DNA from 4 places in the Shewanella vesiculosa genome. Region 2 is predicted to be linked to each of the others. Evidence: predicted binding sites of a transcription regulator. Region 2 holds the regulator's gene; each other region holds the start of a gene.
The links. The regulator LexA, encoded in region 2, represses DNA repair genes until DNA is damaged. The targets are predictions, from matches to a motif close to TACTGTATNNNNATACAGTA.
Positions count from the first base shown of each region.

Region 1: the regulator LexA is predicted to act here: its motif matches at 4,001-4,020, upstream of GW828_RS09200 (DUF4007 family protein).
Region 3: the regulator LexA is predicted to act here: its motif matches at 2,775-2,794, upstream of GW828_RS01145 (YebG family protein).
Region 4: the regulator LexA is predicted to act here: its motif matches at 1,975-1,994, upstream of GW828_RS06085 (LexA family protein).

Region 1 is NZ_JAACSD010000007.1:247,949-253,632, reverse strand. It holds gene GW828_RS09220 (hypothetical protein) at 1-1,880, opposite strand, end outside; gene GW828_RS09215 (hypothetical protein) at 1,896-2,369, opposite strand; gene GW828_RS09210 (DUF4007 family protein) at 2,386-3,222, opposite strand; gene GW828_RS09205 (hypothetical protein) at 3,476-3,832, opposite strand; gene GW828_RS09200 (DUF4007 family protein) at 4,103-5,059, shown strand; gene GW828_RS09195 (hypothetical protein) at 5,052-5,684, shown strand, end outside.
Region 2 is NZ_JAACSD010000014.1:97,242-102,925, reverse strand. It holds gene mtr (tryptophan permease) at 1-520, opposite strand, end outside; gene plsB (glycerol-3-phosphate 1-O-acyltransferase PlsB) at 520-2,943, opposite strand; gene lexA (transcriptional repressor LexA) at 3,208-3,822, shown strand; gene GW828_RS15470 (cell division inhibitor SulA) at 3,819-4,325, shown strand; gene coxB (cytochrome c oxidase subunit II) at 4,722-5,684, shown strand, end outside.
Region 3 is NZ_JAACSD010000003.1:261,083-266,766, forward strand. It holds gene prc (carboxy terminal-processing peptidase) at 1-1,056, opposite strand, end outside; gene proQ (RNA chaperone ProQ) at 1,078-1,689, opposite strand; gene GW828_RS01140 (GAF domain-containing protein) at 1,966-2,424, opposite strand; gene GW828_RS01145 (YebG family protein) at 2,470-2,763, opposite strand; gene GW828_RS01150 (paraquat-inducible protein A) at 2,977-3,603, shown strand; gene GW828_RS01155 (paraquat-inducible protein A) at 3,596-4,309, shown strand; gene GW828_RS01160 (PqiB family protein) at 4,296-5,684, shown strand, end outside.
Region 4 is NZ_JAACSD010000006.1:549-6,232, reverse strand. It holds gene GW828_RS06095 (endonuclease) at 1-201, opposite strand, end outside; gene GW828_RS06090 (Y-family DNA polymerase) at 302-1,558, opposite strand; gene GW828_RS06085 (LexA family protein) at 1,559-1,966, opposite strand; gene GW828_RS06080 (hypothetical protein) at 2,503-3,354, opposite strand; gene GW828_RS06075 (hypothetical protein) at 3,638-4,513, shown strand; gene GW828_RS06070 (hypothetical protein) at 4,611-5,684, shown strand, end outside.

The sequences.
Region 1 (5,684 bases), on a different contig from region 2:
CTAGCAGAAAAAAAGCTATTTAACGTCTCAACGCTATAAGTCCTAACAATACCTGAAGAAGAAGGATCTAAGTTATGTTCTCCTAAATTTTTAAACAAATCTCTCTTCATTTTCGGATTGTTTGAAATTAACTCTTCAAGAGTTTTTGAATCGTTTTCTTCGCAGCTGCTTTCAATCATGGAGTCAACATCGACACCACCATCTCCAGCTAGAGTCCATATATCAGTAACACTATTACGCCAGATCAAACCTGCACTTTTTAACCAAAGTAAATGCTCTTGAAGTGGATATCTGTTTCTACTTAAAGCACAATTTAAAAAGTTTTCTGTTGCATTAAAATTCTCTCCTAAAATTTGTGATAGAAATATTAAGCTGAGTATATCTTTTCGATATTGATTGTTGCTTTCCTCATCATTCACAACATTTGAGATAACTTGCTTATAACGCCGCCATTCACTAGGAACTTGTTTTTTAAAACTATCCCGATAATAATCGACTAACTTAGGTAAACGTATTAACTCTTCCCCCCAAAGTTCTTCGTTAACTATTGTTCTGTTTAAAATCTCACTTGAATTGTCCCTATAGAAGGTCAAAGCGGTTCTGTTAGCTTGTGCGAGCTTCGATAAGTTAAACAGTCCAGCTGCCATCAAAGGATGAAGTGGGTAGACCTCATCAATTACCATTTCTAATTTATCAGTTAAACTTCTAAAAATTTCTAACTCAGAACAATTAGCTAATAAGTGATTTTTCAATTCAGAATCGATGGACTTAAGCTTAGTACCATTTTGTGTCCATGACTTCTGCATGCCTAACAGGTGATAACCTTCAGCTTCTAACTCATTAAGTTCAATTTTGAATGGTGTATTAAAACGACCAGATATTTTTGATAGGCCCTCTTTTATAACTTCATTTGCCTTTGTTCTTTCGCCATACTCTTCAAATGAAACATGAGTCACACCAAGAAAGATTGTATGGCCTACATCTGGGGCACAATTTTTTTCGACAAACTCTTGTAACTGCATTATCTCTACACTTGCATTCCTATTTGGGTTACCAATTAGGTCTTCAAGAGCTGCACCAAACTCATCCCATAAAACAACAATACCACCAAAATTATACTTTTCACTAAGATTAATTCCTGCTTCATAATATGCTTCAATGAAGTTTTTCCCGCCTTCATTTGCAATATTAAAAGTTAACCCTAAGCAAATACTCTTATGCCAAATATGAAAGTCATCTAAAGCTGTCTGTTGATGGTCTTCTAAACCAAAAATCAACTCTTCTAATGTGAAATAATTCTCTATTCCCATCGAAGTAAAATCAGAATTTATAATATGTGGACTTTTTTCTTGTATTTCATTACAACGCTTTAAGCACACATCAAACTCAGTAGCAGGTAGAATCTCTTTTACATCTAACCTTGGATTTCTCGTAATTGAATCGTAAAGTCCTTCCATTAGTTTTGAGCCGATAGAAGAAGTATTTGAACCATATAATGACACTAATAAATAGGGTCTTGAATCAGCATCTTCGTTTGATAGGAAGACTTTTTCAAGATTACTTGATAAAGCTTGTTCTCCCAAATTTTGTAATCTTGATTTAAACTTTTTGAAACAAGGAGTATTCGCACCATCTCTTAATAACTGTGCTAAGACAACAGACAAGTGGCTCTTTCCTGAACCATAACTGCCATAAAGATTTAAAGCGCGCTGTTCTTTTGGAGCTGTAGGTAAAACGGCTTTACATATATGTTTAAAAACCTTTATTGATGCTTGTGTAGGGCTATAATTCCCAACTAAAGAGGTATTATTTAACTCCTGCTCTAACACAACAGCGGCTTCTTTTGAATCATGAAAACAAACAACATCACGAACTATCATAAGTGTCTCAACCTTTTAAGATTCGGCTCTAGCCGGTAGCCATAACGAGATATCAACCCCAGGAAGTTGCACTTCTTTATAGTAGTTAATATTCAGACGTCTAAACTCATTACTGTCAGCAAAAAGAATAATGGTCTTCGATGAATTGTGATTTAATGCTCTTTCTGACCAAAATGCTTGTTTATCAAGTATCGACCAATTCACAAACCACTGTTCTGGTTTATGTATAATTAAGCCGCGATCACATGAGTTATTATTTACTTCTTCAAGGTAAACTTTTTTTCTAACTATATGAGTGGGAGTAAAATCAGCACCAGGATGACTCCAAACTTGATAGGTAGGCAACGTGATTCTGACAGCTGTACAAACTTCATCGAGAACCTTAATATTTTTACTAGAAAAACATATATTTACGTATCTCAAGCCAGGATGTAAATGATACTTCTTGATGGTATCTTTTATAACTCCATGTAAAAATGCTAATTCCATAATCAACTATAAGACACTAAAGCCAAGTGTCTTCTCCTTGCTGAAGTAATAATATTAATGATTTACGGGGAATACACGATTCTTTAAATGTGATTGACTCAAGGTCTGCGGCAAGATCAAATGTAAAAAAGTCTTTCCACTGATTCATTTGACTCATTCTTTGTAGACTTTTTTTGAGATCTGATTTTGATAAACACAAATAATTATTTATTCCTGTATCGATGATTGCATTGAAATCAACGCTTAGTCTAGATTTAAAAAATGTGAACCGAGCCAATGATAAAGCATATATAATAATCTCATCAGTCACTTTAGGTGAGCCCATTTTCAACTCAACATTATCACGATGGGTTCTAAAATCTATTAACCCTAACCCCTCAAGAGGACCATCTATAAAGAAAGATTTCCTTACCCCATCATAACTGGTATCAACGCTAGCTGATGCGTATACAGGCTGATGCGCATCACGTATTCTTTCTTGTAAATCATCTTCAAGATTCCAATCTTTTGTAAATGAATCTAAGTTCTTAAATAAAGTGCTATAAGGTTCTCCCTTTTCAGAGAACACTGTCTGAAGATGTATTGCCCACCATGTAGCAGATTTACTTAAATGAGGATCATTATCTTCAATTATCAAACCAAACTCTGATAGCTTTTGGCTGTTCTCTGACAACTGTGTTGATTGCATCCACCCATTAATGGATTTTACTACAGTAGAACCAGCTATAAACTCTTTCATTGCTAGACGTTGAGAACCTGTTGAAAATATATCCGGATTAGTTTTCAACAACTTAATACCAGTACTCAACCACCACTTATTGATTGGAAACTTGCTATTGTTTATAAGCGCCATCAGGCCTCCCCTAAAAACTTACACAACACAAAAAATAACTTGCTAAAAAAGTAATACTGATTGCTTAAATCCTGTTAAGTGATAATAAATATCATTAACAATGTGATAATTTTAAGTTCTATACATCAAAAACCAACTAAAGACACATGTTAGACACAAAAGTAACATCCTCTACCACGACAAGATTACAATTATTAGACAAAGTGACTTCAAAAAGGCTTTTTTTGATCAATTTGACCTACATATAAAGCATTTAAGTCAAAACGAGACGCAAAGATATGTGGATTTTTTCAGACAAGGTTATCGCTGTATCATAATATTTAGCTTTAACTTGTGTTTGACTATTTTTAAATCCTAGAAATAATCCAATAAACAAATGCGGGGACAGCAGACGCTCAATTAATTGTATTCGAAGAGGCTCTTCGAATAAAAATTTTACTTTTTTTGCACTAACGACTAACGAAGCTATCTTTTGCTTATTATAATGATTTATGCCTTCATTTAACTGATTTCTGTCTGAATCTATAGCAAGATCAAAATTTATAGCATCTTGCGGTATAAAACTTAAAAGTTCATTTTGAGAATAATTTGCTAATATTTTTGTTAACATCATAATCCTTTACATCATTAGAATACGAATACGAATCCGATTCGTCAATATTGTTTTTGTGGTGGTAAAGCTAATAATTAATAAAAAATCAACCAAAATTTTTCTTGCTATCATGAATTTACTGCATATTTTGAATCACGACAATATAAATTATACATTAATCTTTAGCACTGTATACAAACACAGCTTTTTCAATAAAATGCTTTTGTTCGGTTGCAAATACGTCTAGTATTCGCTCTGGACAATTTCTCCAGAGGCACTACATCAGCTATGAAAGCTAAGTTTACAGGTCATGACACTTTCCCTCTACGCTATGGATGGCTATTCAAGGCAGTTAATCATTTGAATTCAAATGGTAAATTCTCAAGTTCTGATGAAGACAGTATTCGTCAATCAATAGTCGAACTTGGTGTTGGTAAAAATATGGTTAAAGCTATTCAGTATTGGGCTGAAGCTTCTAACGTGATTCATTCTGAACGATCAAATAATTCATTTATTCATGCTGTGTCACAAAATGGCGAATATCTTTTTGGTGGTGAAAGCTTCGAAGATGGAAGAGATCCTTACCTAGAAATGCCTGGCTCAATTTGGTTAGTTCATTTCTGGTTAAATTTTAATGTTGAACATTTGACCGCTTACCGTTACTTTTTTAATTTCGCAAATGTGCAACATTTCGAAAAAACAAAGCTCATCGCTGATTGTTTTGAAGATGCAAAGAAACTCGTTGATAGTGAACTAGGTAATATATCTACTATCAAAAAAGATATTGACTGCTTTTTGAATACCTATAGTAAAAAGCTCAAAGCTACTTCATCGAAAAAAAGTATCAACATAGATGAAGACCATTTTATCTCACCTTTGTCTGAATTAAATTTGATACAAGATAACGGTGGCGGTTTTTACATTAGCAATCTATCTGAACGTCCTGAACTGCCTATCGAAATATTTACTTATGCCCTGCTTGAGTTTTTTAAATCTGAAACTGTAGATTCTAAGGTCAGCACTGTTGATTTCGACTCATTATTGAGTAAACCCTGTTCACCCGGTCGAATATTTCGTTTATCTGAATCTGGGTTAGGTCAAAAACTAGATGAAGTTCAAAGCTTTACTAACAACAACATTTCATGGGTCGATTCATTAGGACTAAGGCAAGTCAACGTTTCTGAATATGCAAAAACCAATAGCACTTACTATTTGAATCAATATTATGGCACTAAAAATGACTGAATCACTCATAACTATCAACCAGCGTTATAAAAGCTCTACCCGTATTGATGGTGATAGCGAAGATTTACGGTCCTTTATTGACGATTTTATTCTTCATGGTACTGCCGTTAATGTGCTTGACACGGTCAGTCGCGAATACGACGCTAATGCACAAAGGGTATATACCATTACAGGGCCTTATGGCTCTGGTAAATCTACCGTCGCGTTATTTTTATCATGTTTATTATCTACTGATACTAAGTTACGCGAGTACGCTACGGCAAAGTTACAATCATCACCTGTCCTTTTGTCTGAATTCCAGAAAAGATTTGCAATCAACATTGGTTGGAAAACTGTTAAACATGTTTGTGGTTTAGAGTCACCTGCAAACAGCATTTTACAAAGTTTATATATTGCACTTGATATAACTTACGATGTGAATAAAATTGCACACTTAACTGACGATGAATGTCTTTCTGAAATTAAACTGGTTCTGTCTTCAACGCAAAGTAATGATGATGGAGTATTAATTTTACTCGATGAAATGGGCAAGGCTTTAGATTATCAATCACGCGCTAATAAGGACTTACATTTATTCCAAGCATTAGCTGACGTAGTTCAACAAGCTAATAGCCCTGTATTGATG
Region 2 (5,684 bases):
TACCAATGGCTAAGAAGAAGGTAATGACCATGCCACCAAGCATGATGGTGGTAATGCGATCAACCGCTTTAGTACTGACAAATACCACTAGCGCCAGCACCACGGCAAACACTAACCCTGCCACACTCTGAGGTAGACTGACCCCCAATGCCGATAAACTGTGATTAACAATCGATCCGCCACCACTGATATAAGCATAAGTTAAAATGTACAACACAAAGGCTATAGATACACCGTTAATGACTCGCCAAAACTGCCCAAGGGTTACTCGAGTTAAGGTATCGAAACTGTCACCGGGTTCAAAATGCAAGTTAGCTTCTAATAACAGCAAACCCGACATTAGCATGCAAAACCAGACGCCGAGCAACATTGCTATTGAGTAGCCAAACCACATCCCTGCACCAACAACTGGCAAGGAAAACATTCCCGCACCCACTGTAGTGCCAGCAATGATCATCGCCCCACCCAATACTGACTTACCACTAGTGCGATGCTTGGCCGCATTCATATGGTTTGCCATTATTGTCCGTGCTCCGCATCCACACTGTCTACTATGGTTTGTTTTACTGACGAACTCAGCAACTTGTTGGCATGATCTCGAATTCTGATCACTTCGTCACGATGTTCAACACTGCATAAGTAACCTAGTTCTTTTAACTTAACACTCAAGGTGTTATACAGTTTTTTGTCATAAAACTCTGGAGCGGTAATCCCGTGAAGTGCGCCTAGTCGTTGGGCCAACAAGTGACTGTCGGTTTCAAGAGCAGAACGTTCAAGCTCAGGCTTTATCGCCAGTAAATTAAAGATAATGGCATAACGCTGCAAGGTCTCACTGATCGTTTCAGCCAGAAGTAATACTTGGGTAATATGACGAGGCGTGATGACAAAGTTATCATTGTCGCTCAACAAACCTTGCTCAAGCATAAAGTCTAAAACGCCATCAACATATTTATGCACATCATCAATGCCCATAAATAACTCTGCTTTCAACAATGGATAAAAATCCATCACGATAGCATGAATGCGCGCGCGATCGCAGTCATCATAGCGCAATAAACAACTGGCAATTAATGAAGGTATCGCCATTAAATGAATAATATTATTACGATAATAACTCATGGTGATGGCAATTTTTTCATCAACAGAAATAATCTCACCAATAGAATCTTTGGTACTAACAAACTTATTTAACGACAAACAATGATCAACAATCGACTTACCATCACCCTCGGCGACCGATGCGTAATCGGTATAAGGTACGGTTTTCAATAAGGCTAAATACAGATCAAGTTGGCGTTCTAACTGACTTCTTTCTAATGCATTTTGCTCTGAGGCTAATAACACTAAACTGGTTAATGTTACCGAGCTCGCGGCGGCAGCACCGTTAATATTGGTCATCACGCGGTTAGCGAGTAAATTAACCGATGGAGTAAACCACGATGGTTTTTGATCAGGCTCTTTCGCCAGTTCGCTACGCCATTCTGGCGCTTGTTGATTTAAGAAGTGCTGTAAGTTAATCGGCTCACCAAAATTAACATAACCTTGGCCAAAGTTGCCGAGTTTACGCAGCGCACCAAATAACTGCCAAACAGATTCTTTTTTCTTTTTCTTGCCGCTTAATTCTTTGTGGTAAGTGGCCACTTCCATCACATGATCATAACCTAAATACACTGGTACTAACGTCACTGGGCGCTCTATGCCGCGAAGCACACTGTTTATGGTCATTGCCAACATGCCGGTTTTAGGCGCAAGTAAACGCCCTGTACGCGAACGCCCACCTTCGGTGAAATACTCAACCGAATAACCTTTAGCAAATAACTGATCTAAATACTCACGAAATACTGCGGTATACAGTTTATTACCATTAAAGCTGCGGCGGATGAAGAATGCTCCACCACGGCGGAACATTGGCCCTGCTGGCCAAAAGTTCAGGTTAATACCGGCCGCAATATGCGGCGGAACCATACCCTGATAATACAAAATGTATGACAGCAACAAGTAATCCATATGGCTGCGATGACAAGGTACGTAGACAATTTCATGGCCATCATGGTGAAGCTGTCTTACCTGTTCAGCACCTTTGATATTGATACCGCTATATAATTTATTCCATAACCAAGTGAGAAAACGCTCGGCAATGCGCACTAAACTATCTGAATAGTCTGCGGCAATTTCATCAAGGTATTCAATCGCAGTTTCACGAGCTTTTTCAGGAGATACTTTTTTGTTGACTGCTTCTTCTTCAATAGCCTTTTTAATTGAATCTGACTTCAATAAAGAGGCAAATAGCATTTGACGATTAGGTAATTGTGGCCCTGTCATAACTTTACGTTGGCGACGGAAATGCACTCGCGCGACACGGGTTAATTTATGCGCAATTCTTTTATCTGTACCGTGCTCATCAGCCATATGGCGCAGCGATAACGCATTAGAAAACTGCACAAAATTATGTCGCCCTAAAAATAAAATCATCAGCCACTTACGTAACCAAGTTGGGTTTTCTCTTTCAAAAACAGCCGCTGTCATGCTGTCTTCTTCCTTACCAGGAGTACGTCCCCAATAAAGACAAACTGGCACTAATTGAATATCAAGGTCAGCATTCTCACTATGAAGCGATAATAAACGGGTAAAATAATTAAGGAACTTCTCACCACTTTCACGTTTACCAAATAGAGGTTTACGCCCTTCTAAACACACCACTCGAGGTACTCTTAAACCATCAAGCTGCAACGGCTCATAAGGACTTGGCATACCAAATCCTTCAGTGATTTCGCTCAAGGCGGCAATATCACTAATAGATTCCGTTTTCATCAAATAAACCAAGGGCTTGGTCGGATCTATATTGAGGTCATCAAACGGATCATGGGGCACCACAATGGTCTGTACCATCCATTTCTGAACCCATTTTAATGCTTGTAAAAATATTGAATCTGGTTTTGACATGGTTATTTTCGCAACATAAGCCATTGTAATATTGTCGTATAGGATACCAGAAACCACCCTGCTTACACTATCTGGCCGACTTATCTTTACGTGTAAGCTCTCACTTTAAGACATAGTGCAAGATAAAAAATATATAATAACTAATAAAAACATTAATTTAAGTTACAAAAAACCAATAAAACACAAAAAATAGTTGGTTAATACTTGCACGAACACAAACACTGTATATAATGACAGTCACTGTATAAAAAGACAGGAATCATCATGAGACCGTTAACGCCGCGCCAAGCAGAAATATTAGACTTAATTAAAAACAATATCGCCGAAACAGGTATGCCACCCACTCGTGCTGAAATTGCGAAACGTCTTGGCTTTAAAAGTGCTAATGCTGCCGAAGAGCATTTAAAAGCATTAGCCAAAAAAGGCTTTATCGAGATCATGCCTGGAACCTCTCGAGGTATTCGCTTACCTCATGAAGAACAGATTGAAACCGGTTTGCCTCTGATTGGACAAGTTGCAGCTGGTGAGCCTATTTTGGCTCAAGAGCACGTTGAACAGTATTATCAAGTCGATCCGAGCATGTTTAAACCTGCCGCAGACTTTCTGTTGCGCGTTCGTGGTGACAGCATGAAGAACATCGGTATTTTAGAAGGCGATTTACTCGCGGTTCATAAAATGCAACAAGCACGTAATGGCCAAGTTGTGGTGGCGCGTGTTGATGATGACGTCACCGTAAAACGATTTGAACAAAAAGGTAATGTGATTTATCTGCACGCAGAAAATGACGATTACACCCCGATTAAAGTTGATTTAAGTTGCCAAAGCCTAACCATCGAAGGGCTTGCCGTTGGCGTTATCCGTAATGGAGATTGGTTATGAACAAACTAATGGGCATCGCGCCACGTCACCCAGGCTTATGGGTAGATTTAGCTGAAACAGAATTGCATGGCAACCAAACCATTCGCACATTACAAACAGTCACCCAAGGTGAAGCTGAGTTGAGCCAGTTGTGTAGTCAACTCGCCACATTGAGCCAACAAGGTCGATGGATTGTGTTAATTAGCCCACCACACATTGGCTATAAACATATGCTGGCAAATGCTGGCGTGAGAATGGACCGTATTTTACTGGTGCACACTAAAGACGAAGTCGAAACCTTATGGGCGATGGAAAAAGCGCTTACCAGTGGAACATCAAGTGCTGTCGTCACTTGGACAAGCTCACTTGACGCTCGTGATAGTCGTCGATTAGAAATTGTAGCTAAAAGTGCACGGGCTTTAGGTGTGGTAATTGAGGATGTGAATGCTCACTTACCTCACAAACATCAACTTGTTAGCCCTACATTAATAAATGGAACAAGTAATTTTTGCTCATTTCACTAAGCATTAACCCTTACTTACCAAGCCCTGTATTGAATTCAGGGCTTTTTTTTCATCTTTTTTCAGTCAATTAGCCAACAAAGTGATCTTGATCAATGTTTAATCTACAGCTAATGTTGTTCCCAAGGATGAAATATTATTCATCTTTAATTGGACGTGAATGACAGTGATTAAGATTACTTTCAGACAAATGAGCCAACTCAATATTGATAAGTTCAGTAGTAGGTACAAGCGTGGTGCACCGCTAATAATAAAACCGTAAACAATCTGTTTACTGCCACCAAGGTACTTTGAGGTCATCAAACTTTTTTCGGGAACCGAAAAGTTTGCATAGAGCAGAGAATTACTGTGTGACTTTTCTTTGTAATTGCTATTTGCAATGAACAGAGGAGCAGTCTTGTGAAGCAATGGTGGTATTGTTTACTGGTGGTGTTTATAGCACTTCCGCTTGGGGCATCAGAAATGTCCCTCAACATGACTCAAGGCGTGACAGATATCAGTGGTAAGGTTTATGGCCTCCACATGACGATACTTTATATCTGTTGTGCCATTGGGTTAGTGGTGTTTGGGATCATGATTTATTCAATGATTTACCATCGCAAATCAAAAGGCGCTGTTGCGGCAAATTTTCACGAAAGTACTAAAGTGGAAATAGCTTGGACCGTCATTCCTTTCATCATCTTAATCGCCATGGCCATTCCAGCCACTAAAACCTTAATTGCCATGGAAGACCCCAGCAATGCGGATCTCACCATCAAAATTACTGGGTCGCAGTGGAAATGGCATTACAGCTATTTTGATAAAGACATCGAATTTTACAGCACATTATCGACCCCAAGAGATCAAATCGATGGCATAGAGGCTAAAGGAGAGCATTATCTTCTTGAAGTCGATAAACCACTCGTACTGCCCATTAACCAAAAAGTGCGTTTTTTAATGACATCAGATGATGTGATCCACTCATGGTGGGTTCCAGCTTTTGCGGTTAAAAAAGATGCCAATCCAGGCTTTATTAATGAAGCATGGACCCGCATTGATAAGCCCGGAATTTATCGTGGCCAATGTGCCGAATTGTGCGGTAAAGACCATGGATTTATGCCAATTGTGGTGCAAGCATTATCAGAGACAGATTTTGATAACTGGTTAGTAGAGCAAAAACAACTGGCCAGTAATGCCGCTGCTGCGGCAGCAGCGTCACTGTCACAAACCTTATCTCTTGAAGAGTTAACCACCCAAGGCGAACAGATCTATCTTGCTCGTTGCGCCGCTTGTCACCAACCTAATGGTGCGGGCCTTCCAGGTGTATTCCCATCACTAATTGGCAGTCCTATCATAAAAGGCCCTATTGCAGGTCACCTCAAC
Region 3 (5,684 bases), on a different contig from region 2:
AATTACTTTTGAGGTAGCTGCGCGATCTTCTAAACGAATTTTGTCACGGGTAATGACCACTTCAAAAGGTTTAGCATTTGCGCCACCTTTTTTGGGTAAAATTTGTAATACAACTTCGCTACCCTTTGGACCTTTGATCAAATCAACCACATCATCTAAACGCCAGCCAATAACATCAACAATGCCACCGTCTTTTTGACCAACACCAACAATTTTATCTTCTGGCGATAATTTATCACTGTTGGCAGCAGGGCCTCCTGCCACTAAACTTTTGATAACAGTGTAATCATCATCCATTTGCAACACAGCACCAATGCCCTCTAAGCTTAGGTTCATTTCCATTTGGAAACGTTCAGCATTACGTGGGGATAAGTAACTGGTGTGAGGTTCAACGCTGCGAGCAAACGCATTCATTACGGTTTGAAATACGTCTTCGCTTTGGGTTTGGCTTAAACGTTTAATGGCATTGTTGTAACGTTTCTCGAGCACTTCAACAATTTCAGGCCATTTTTTACCAGTCAACTTGAGATTTAATGCATCATACTTAACCCGCTGACGCCAAAGCTCATTAACTTCAACTTCATCTTTTGGCCATTGTGCATCTTTGCGATCAAATTCATAAGCATCGCCTGCTTGGGTAAAATCAAACTCTTTATCGAGCAAAGATAAAGCATAAGCAAAACGTTCGTAGCGACGTTGTTGCACAACTTCATACATAGCAAAGGCGGGGCTAATATCGCCAGACTCGACCATATTATCAAACTGTTCTTTATACTGACTAAAGCTCGCAATATCTGCCGCAGTTAGTACATTTCGACGATAATCAAGCTGCTCAAGAAAGCGGGAATATATTTGTTCAGAAAATGCATTATCAAGATTAAAGCGATGATAATGCGAGCGAGTGAACAATGTTGTCACTCGCTTGCTAGCCACTTTATGTTGTGGCTCTTGTGCTAGTTTAGGTAACTCGCTGATTTGAATCGTTGGTGAAATTGCCCATGCCGAAAAGCCGACAAATAAACTGGCAATTGACGCGGCCAAGGTAAGTTTTCGCATCAACAAGTACTCCTTAAATTTCTATAATAGTATGTGCTCTGCACGTACTTTGATGGACAAGCCAGAATCTAACTGAACATGCACATCTTCTTTATTAATATCAGTCACAACACCTGGTACTGGGGTAGCACCTAACTTAACATTAACGCGTTGTTTTTGTTTTAAATCTTCAAGCTTAGCTGGCACAAGTTGAATCACAGGAGCAACGACTGGCGCTGGACGTTCTTTTTTAACAGCTGGAGCGCGTTTAGGTGCTACTTTCTTTGCCGGTTTTTTGGGTGCTAAAGCTTGACGTTTTGCTTTGGCTTTATCTTGGCTCTCTTTGAGCGTCAAAATAGCATGGTCAATATGCTCTTGCTCTAATTCAGCACATTCATTACCGTCAAGATCAATACGTTTAGCGCCCGCTTTAACGCCTTTCAAATAGCGCCAGCTGCTGGTGTAACGACGAAGCGCTACACGTAGTTGTGTTTTACTGACTTTAGAATCATCAGCTAACCGTTCAGCCAAATCTTGAAACAGACCAATTTTTAATGGCTTAGTTTCACCTTCTGCAATAAAGCATAAAGGAAAGGTTTCATATAAATACGCTAAAATTGCGTTGGTGTCGGTCAACTTGTCTGTTGATTCCATTTTTACTTCCACGTTAATAAAGGGACTGATTATGCGGCAGAAATTTGCCATGCAGTCGTTCATCTTTCGTTAAACCTTACCGTTAAGGCTCAACGTACAAAATATCACTATCCGCCAGTTTGCTAAAGTCATTGAAACAAACCTTAACAATTTAACCAAACTTACTCTCAGCTTAATCATCGCTCATCAGTAAATCCAGCACAAATGCGTTTAGCGGCATATTATAAAGCCCGCGACAGCGAATGCGACCATGATTTAATCTATTTTGTTCGCTATTTAACCAAATAGGCAAGTTTCGAAACTTTTTACCATGTTTTCTAAGCCAATTTGATCATCTTGATCGAAACGATTGAGTAATGGACTGTCAATATCTAACACTGCCACCACTTCATTGCCCTGCCTTACAGGAATGACTATTTCGGAATTACTCGCAGAATCGCATGCTATATGACCATCAAATTGATGCACGTCGGCGATGCGTTGGGTGATATTTTCTGCAGCAGCGGTGCCACAAACACCTTTGCCCATATCAATTCGAGTGCACGCAACTTTACCTTGGAAAGGACCAAGGACGAGCTGTTCACCACGCTTGATGTAAAAACCAGCCCAGTTGAGATCCTCAAGGTTGTCATTTAACAACGCTGAAAAATTTGCCATTGCCGCAATCAAATCATCTTCGCCTTCAAGTAACGCTTGAGCTTGACGATTTAATGTTTGGTAAAATTCGGTTTTCATTTCCATTCCTTAAGCTGGTATCTACTTCAAAAGTTTGAAATACGGCTATTCTGCAGCGATATTTTTAGCCGTAGTCTTTTTGGTTTTAACTGCAGGAGCGTTTTTAACCTGTACTACGCCTTTTAGCAAGTTAGAAAGCTCATCTTTGTTGTTTGCGAGATAAAATGCCAACTGTTCGCACTTATTTTCATCGAGTCCAAGATCTGCCTTTATAAGAAAAGGCACTAGGTTATCGGAAATGTCGAGCATCTTATCGTAGGCATCAGCCTCTTTTTTCGATATAAATGTCATCTTTTCCACCCCTTCTCTGACCACGACAAATTGGGTTATCACTGCCATGATGTAATCCTCACTGTTTTTATATACAGTGCATAGAATCTCACATAGTTAACTTATGATGCAAGTGTTCTGATTATTCTGATATTATCAAATACACATTAATGAGTTTCTTTTAACAAATGACACATTTATTTGCCAATATGAGGCAAAGTTGAGAGGTTTACCTCTTAGCTACCCGATAATGATTTTCACTATGGATTAGATTAATTTTTCATGAATGAATTTGATGATCATGATTCTATAATATTATGCCGATCATGTGATTTGGCAGTGAGAAAACGAGCGTTACCCTCTAGTTCTCGCGCTATTTGTCCGCGTTGTCATACTGTACTCTATGATTCTCCGTACTGCTCTATCAATGGTATGTTGGCGCTATGCGTTGCCGCGTTAATTATATTCATTCCCGCTAATTTGTTACCAGTACTCGAAATTCACTTTCTTGGCAGTGTCAGAACCACGACCGTAATGCAAGCGGCTATGACGGTTTGGGCCGAAGGATATTGGGTCGTAGGCTTAGCGGTAATGGTTGCGGCTGTTATCGCCCCTGGATTATTAATATTGTCGATACTGGCGCAAGTTGTTATTGTCAAATTAGAATTGCACAGCTCATTTTGGCAAAGAACTTATACGACATTGCTAAAAAATCATGGTTTGATATCACAAATGACCATGCTAGAAATTTATGTCATCAGCTTCTTGGTATCTGCATTCCAACTATCTGATTTTTCTGATGTGTATTTTGGTATGGGGACATTCAGTTTTACCATGCTGTTTGTCATCATTCTTTTTTTACAACGTGAATATAAACTTGAGCACATGTGGAGTTATGTTGATGCCTGAAACTCCAATGAATCCCGCTAATGAGCTATCCTCAGCAAGTGAAGATCCTCATGTAAATATTAACCAGGAAGCCCCAAAAAAAGCTCAAGCCTCTTTGCAGGGGCAAAAGTTAGGCTTATGTTTATGCCCTGTCTGTCGCAAGCTGAATTTAACCAGCAAAAATCATTGCCAGCGCTGTTTTAGCCAATTGAGCAATCGTAATTATGCCAGTATCCAGCAGAGTTGGGCTTTATTGATTACAGCCACTATTTTACTTATCGTCGCTAACATCTACCCTATCACCCTCCTGACAAACCGCGGGGTGGTCACTAAGGATACTATTTTTAGTGGTATTAGCCATTTAGTGCAAACAGGCATGTTGCCGATAGCGGTAATTGTTTTTACTGCCAGTATTTTAGTACCTTGGCTTAAGATTTTTGGCTTAGCCACTTATTTAACCGCCATCAGTTTTAACTTGCCGGTATCAAAAAGAAAATTAATGGTTGGTTTTCACATTATTGAATGGATTGGCCGTTGGTCGATGCTCGACTTATTCGTTATCTCATTAACCGTTGCTTTAGTGAATATGGGACAACTGTTAGATGCTAAACCTGCACCTGCTGCAACTGCATTTGCGTTAGTGATCTTACTGACACAACTTGCGGCAAAAGTGTTAGATACTCGTTTACTCTGGGACCGCTTGGAAAACACCGATGACACAAATTGAATCACCGAAAATTGTTAAGAAAAAATTATTCTCGCCAATATGGTTATTGCCTATTGTCGCCTTAATATTGGGTGCTTGGTTAGGGGTAAAAAGCATTAAAGAGTCGGGCATTGAAATTTTAATCCACTTTCCCAGCGCCGCAGGCATTGATATTGGTAAAACATTAGTAAAATACCAAGGTTTATCGGTCGGTAAAGTCACCGATATTGGTATTGATGATGACCTTAAAGGTGTTAATGTCAAAGTGGTAATGGATTATCGCGCCGACCCATTTTTGAATAAAAACACCTTGTTTTGGTTGGTCAAACCCAAAGCCAGTATTACCGGAGTCGAAGGCTTAGATACGCTATTTTCGGGTAATTATATTGCCATCCAGCCCGGAGATGGCCGCTCGGCAACTGAATTTGAAGCACAGCGCGAAGCACCCGCAATTCTCCCCGGCAGTGAAGGCATAATGATCGAGCTTAAATCGCCTAAACTGGGTTCTATTGATGTAGGTTCACCAGTCTTTTTCCGTCAAGCACCCGTTGGCAGCGTTGTCAGCTATCGCTTAGATGGTAATAAGCAAATTATTATCAGCGCTTTTGTTCAAGAACAATATGCCCATTTAGTTAACAAAGACTCACACTTTTGGAATGTATCTGGGCTGAAGATTGATGCCTCTTTAGCGGGTATTAAAGTCAGTACTGAGAGTATTGCATCTATTTTGGCTGGCGGGATCAGCTTTGATACCGGAAGCTATACTGAAAAAGCGCAAAATGGTGATGCTTATATTCTTTACCAGGATGAGCTTTCTGCTATCGGTGGGGTACATTTTAGTTTAACCGCGACAGACAACGATGGTGTAAATGAAGGCACGTCTATCATCTACCGCGGTATTGCTATTGGTGAAATAGAAAAAGTGAGTTTGACCGACACTGGAGTGCAGTTTAGCGCTCGAGTTGAACATCAATACCAAGGGCTGATCACCAGCGATAGTCAATTTTGGTTAAGTGGAGCTGACTTATCATTAAAAGGCATTAAAAACCTCAGTCGACTGGTCACTGGTAGTGTAATTAATGTGTTACCTGGTACTCAAGCATCTGATAAAGCAATGCAATTTGAGTTAGCCTCTGAGGCCCCAGATTTACTCACTCAAGCTAAACTTAAGCTCACCGTAGTGGCCAATACGCATACGGGAGTCAGTAATGGCGCGCAAGTTAGATATAAGCAACTCCCTATTGGGCAAATTACCAGCATTAATTTAAGCAAAGACTTTTCAACCGTTGAGTATCAAATTGAAATTCTCCCGGAATTTAAAAACTTACTTACAAAGGGGAGTTTCTTTATTCCAGAAAGCGCCTTAGCCGTTGACGCTTCATTAGCCGGAATTAAG
Region 4 (5,684 bases), on a different contig from region 2:
AAAACCTTCAGGTGATTCAATGTTCTTTTTAGCATCAAATTTAGCACCACAGTAGATTGTTACGCGGTGATCTTGATACACCTCTCGTTCAAGCATCTTCTTTGCTTTGTTGAATGAATCATTAGATGTATTTCCAGCTGCAATAGCTGTTGAGCTAAGAGCCAGTAGAAAGAGAGGTAGACTAATTTTAAGTAGGTTCATTGAAAGCTTTAAGCTAAGGAACAGTAACTAGATAATGCCTGATTTATCTAGTCAGACCAAGCATATGAGTGATACGAACAGTGAAAACATTAATATCTGCTTAGCACTTAATGCGCGGCACACTAAGCCATTTAGTTGTGTATTGCGGTGTCAGTAAATCCCTTCTCATTGCCCACTTATGCTCTATACCTTGTGCAGCGAGAAACACTGTATCACTGCCATAACGTTGATTGATGTGATCTAGTGCCAGCATTAATGCTGGCTTAGCTGTCGGGGGATTAAACAAATCAAATTGGCTGTTCTGTTCGCTAGCTAAATCGATTAGGCCAATTCCTATCTTGTAATAGTGCACACCATCACGAAATAGCTTGGGCGCAGCTTCACTCATAGCTTTGGTTAGCTCGACGGTGCAGTTAGTAGGACAAGGGAAATGCACTATAGCTTTGTAACTAACAGGACGTTCATCAAAGGGTGAGTTGCTTGCAAAAAGTAGCATGGTCTTACAGCTTGAGCCTTGCTTACGCGCTTTACTGGCTGCAATACCGACATGTTTGCTCAAAGCTTGTAATAATGAGTCAAAGTCGGCGATCCGCTCCCCTACACTCCGCGTTGAAAATATCTGCTTTTTATCTGCCCTCGCTTCATCCCATACTTTACACGCTTGGCCATTAAGCTCACGAACGGTTCGTTCTATTTCAATACTAAATTGTTTTCTTGCCAGTGTCGGCGGCATAGAGGCGAGTTGAAACGCAGTATGAATATTCATTAGTTCAAGTTTCTTACTGATTCGGCTTCCGATCCCCCACACATCCCCTACAGCAAGCTGCTTTAAAATAGCAATACGCTCTAGCTCATTACTAATGAAACAAACCCCTTGGTAGCCCTCAATCTTCTTAGCTGCATGGTTGGCGATTTTAGCTAGAGTAAGTGTTTCACCAATACCCACACAGACTGCTAATCGCGCTTCTTTCCACACTGCACGGCGGATTAACTGGCCTTGAGTAAGGAGGCATTTGATAGCGGGATAGCAGTTCTTAAAGGAGAGGAAGCTTTCATCAATAGAGTAGACATGTTGCTCTGGGGCAAAGCGGCCAATGATGTCCATCATTTTGCTAGATAAATCAGCATAAAGTTCATAGTTTGAGGAACAGACAATAACACCACGTTTGGCGCATAAGGCTTTAACTTGAAAGTAAGGTAGAAACTTCCCGATTCCAGCTTCTTTAGCTTGACGATTAGCAGCAACAATCATCCCATCGTTGTTACTTAGCACAATAACAGGCTTACCACGCCAATCAGGGCGAAAGACTTGTTCTGCACTGCAATAGAAGCTATTAGCGTCGACTAGGGCAAACATCTAATGCTCACACAGTAATGGGCTTTGACGGTGGCAACGAATAGAGCGAGTCACTACCCCCTCAATGCTAAATTCATCATGTTCATGAATGGTTACTGGCTGGAATTGCTGATTTGAAGAAAGGAGTAAACGGCGTTGAGAATCAAGGATTTTGCAAACAAACTCACCGTTAAAATTGGCGACGATCACATCTCCGTTTCGTGCTGTTTCATAGCGATCAACAATGAGCACATCACCATCAAAGATACCGACGTCCTGCATTGAATCGCCTTGAGCGAGCCCTATGAATGTCTCGCTAGGATGTTCGATAAGAAGATCATCTAAGCTCAGGCCTAACTGACTGTATTCAGCTGCTGGGCTCTCAAAACCTGTGATGCCTGCATGAGCAGGTATAGGGATAACACGCATATCAATACCACTGTATATAATTACAGTAATTCTAGCAGCTAATTCTAGAGGTGCAAGAACAAATCACAGTATCAATGAACGGCCTCTTTTGAATATATTTTTGAGAAGTTCCCACCTTAAAAAGGTTTGATTCTTAGACCAGTCTTTGTTCAGGGCTACCGAATGAACGCTTATCACTCAAAAGCTATTCGAAAAACACTCATGGTCTATACGGATGTCAAGCTGGCGACAGATATTGATGAGTGCGATTGAGTGTACCATTATTGTTAAGGTCAATTATTGAACACTCATGCGCTCGCCCTGAGTCTTTGTTACAACTTCAGAGTTAAACAATTTACAAGATAGGGATTCGGCGATATCAATTCACGTGCATAAACCGCTATAGTGCATGGAAGGCGATCTTAAAAAATCCAGTAATAAATTGCGAGATCGCAATTATGGACATGCACAAAACAATTAAAATCCTTGACGTAAAATAGTCAAGTCAAAATGGTTATAGTACTATTCGTAACAGTATTGATAAATGTTGAAAGCTGTTAGTTCTTGCTTTCATTATTTTGCTTTCTTTTGACATCAAGGTATCGTCGATAAAAAATAGAGTATTTAATTATGTTACAAGAAAAATATTCCCAGAACAGAATGTGGCTATCCTTATCAAACTTATTTTTTGGATTAAGATTTTTTGGATTAAGATTTTTTATCATAAACGTACATTCTATTATAAAATGCTTAAACCGATGCCTTAAATCACTCTCACCTCTCATCTTTAACTCGTAAGCCTTTAAGTCATAAATCGTATTTAAACAGACATCCGCTCTCCTACTGTCAAAATATTCTATCTTTGAAGTTTTCATTAAAGGTTCAACTATTAGGTAATAATTTCTCATTTTAAACCTTAGCTCACCGACTTCAATTACTTCATCTTTAGTTATGTTTACTTCAACATTGCTTTTAAGTAGAGCACTTTCCAAATTAGTGTTTTGTTTAACGGCATTTACTTTTGAATTGTGAACACAAACCCTTTCATAATTAAGGAATCGTTTAAACGTGATAGGAAAACGATCAATTAAAACATACAAATCAACCCATAACCCAAAGTATTCATCACTATTTTTAAATTGACTGTCTTTATGAGTTTTTTTTAGAAGTTTATATGTAGAAGAATAATCCTCAATGAACAAAATCTCTTTTTCAACAATTTTTTTGCTATTTTTCGTTAAATAGTCATGAAGCCTCTTTTGCAACTTAAATATTAACAATGGTCTTCTTTCATCTATACAACCTAAGATAAACTCATTAGTTAGCAAGCATCTGTAAATAGCAAATTCATCTTCATCAAACCCATCAAAGATGTTTTCATTTACACTCAACTTCTCGTATCCGCCCATTTATTAACCACTCAAGCAAATGCACCATAAGGCACTGTTATAAAACACATTTAAAAAAATTAATGCTTTATCCGGCTAAAAATTCAGTTTACACGCTTCTATTGTACCTATCCAGCCAAAAAATCAAAAAAAACAAAGCAAACAAGGTTAAACACGCTATTTTTCATGTGCTTATGAAAAACTTGTGACTACGTTAAAGTACGACTAGTTCGAAAGATTGTTCAAATACTTAGGTTTCTTTAAAGAGCCTATAGATAGTTTCAAGACAAAACAGAAGGTAAATATGAAAAATTATCACAGTACAAGCGTTAGTTCAGAACCTGATTTTAAATTTGTTAAAACAATCACCAGTAACAAAAAAGCATTCAAAGGAGGTTTGACTTTAAACTCAAAGAAAATGAAAAAATTATGCAAGGCTTTAACTAGCTCTTCTAAACTAACAAAATCAATACTTTACATAATCTACACCAACAATGGCTATAAAAATCTTGGCTATTCATCTTTCAAAGCATTTGTAGAAAATGAACTGACCATTACATACGATGCCGCATGGAAACAAGCCCGCTCAGCGAAGATTGCCTATTCCATATGTGGGCAAGCAGGCATAGATTTATTTAGTGATAGCTCCATGCTTGCAATGACAGACCTGAATAATGAGGAAATTAATGAAGTTAAATTATTGATTGAAAGCAAGCATGGCAAGGAAATGACTACCGAGGGTAAATATACTCAAAAAATTGTTGAAGAGGCAATTGACACTTTCCGAGAGAAAAATTCATTAAATGAACATCCCATCGACAGCAGTGCAAATGAATCGCAAGATATGGTTGAGATGGAATGTCAGCCAACGGAAGGCTGTGATTTAGAAATATCAGACATTGAATGTTCACAATCCGAGGATAGCAGTATGGAAGTGCTAGTAACCGAACCTAAGCTGATTTCCTCTCCAATAATAAAAAGCCTCTTTAACAATGTATCGAAGGAGAATTTTAGCATCTCACTTAACCAATTTATAGATTTTTTCACTGATGAAGTCCGTGAAAAAAACAATGTAAAAGCAATTTTCACTGCTTTTTTAAAAACCGAGGCAGGAAGCAAGAAAAAAACATTAAAGCAAGCAATAAAGATGTTGGAAAAGCAATTAAAGAAATGTAATTAACAATACTCATCCTATTAACTGGCTCATATTGGTATTCAAAAATATGAGCCATTCTTAACTTAAAGTCGTAATTTTTATAGTCCAGCAAGGTATTACCATGAAAACAAAATCATCTAAATCAGCTATTAATAGTACTAGTTTTAATTGTTTTAATTGTTTTAATGAGAAAGTAATTAATAAAGCATCTGACTCCAACTTATCTTTTGAATTAAAAAAGATTGAGACTGATATTAAAATTGATATCTATGGCATGCCAGAAAACATCATTCCATATCGCTTAGCACACAACCGTTTTGTACCTGAAAAGGTATACTTGAAAATGGTCAAAAACACAGCTTTTAACGCCATAGAATTAAATGCGTTGCACATCCTTTTTGATTCCGCCATTCCCGGCAATGTTAGCCTTGAATTATCACAACTACATGCATACAGTGCGATCATTAGCTCGCAATTAGCGAACCCTGAAAAATGGGCGAATTATCCTATTTTGGATAAGTTGCATTTGACGGTAAATATCACACGTCAAGAGATGAATGCGCTAATAGTTGATGCCACAGTTATTGCAGCGAAAGCAGGCTTTTATTTAATTGCTAAGCCTCCTAAACGTAAAGAAAACCAATATCACGAGAAAGTACTGACTTTCTGCTCTAAAGAGCGTAAAGATGCAAAAATCTACTTTTTCTTAGGTGATAATGCTAAATCACGAGAATTTCCTGCAAACCTACTTCGTATTGAAGTAAACCCAGCCCGACATAGCCATGCAGAATTTAAATGCTTTTTTTTAGCACTCAAACAGTCTGGTAATATCAAACAATACAAGCAGAAGATGAAAAAAGCTAATGTTACTCAGAATGATCTCGCAATTGACCTGCTGTTTTGCCCGATAGTGGTATTAATTGTAGACAAGTCTAATATTAAGGACAAATACTCCAATCACAGCAAGCATGATGTGAAGAACTGTACTCTCGTACAGACAGTTACAATCGGAAACATTGAGCGCTCTTACACCACCCTTTATTCAAAGACTGAGAAAATTCTTGAAGCTAGGATGGAGAATAAAAAATCATCTCTTCCACTTCTTCTGAACGGAGATTGTAACCCTATTCCGGTTGGTCGTACTGAACATAGCAAACGGATACAGCAAGATGGTGGCAAATTAATGATGAAAGAT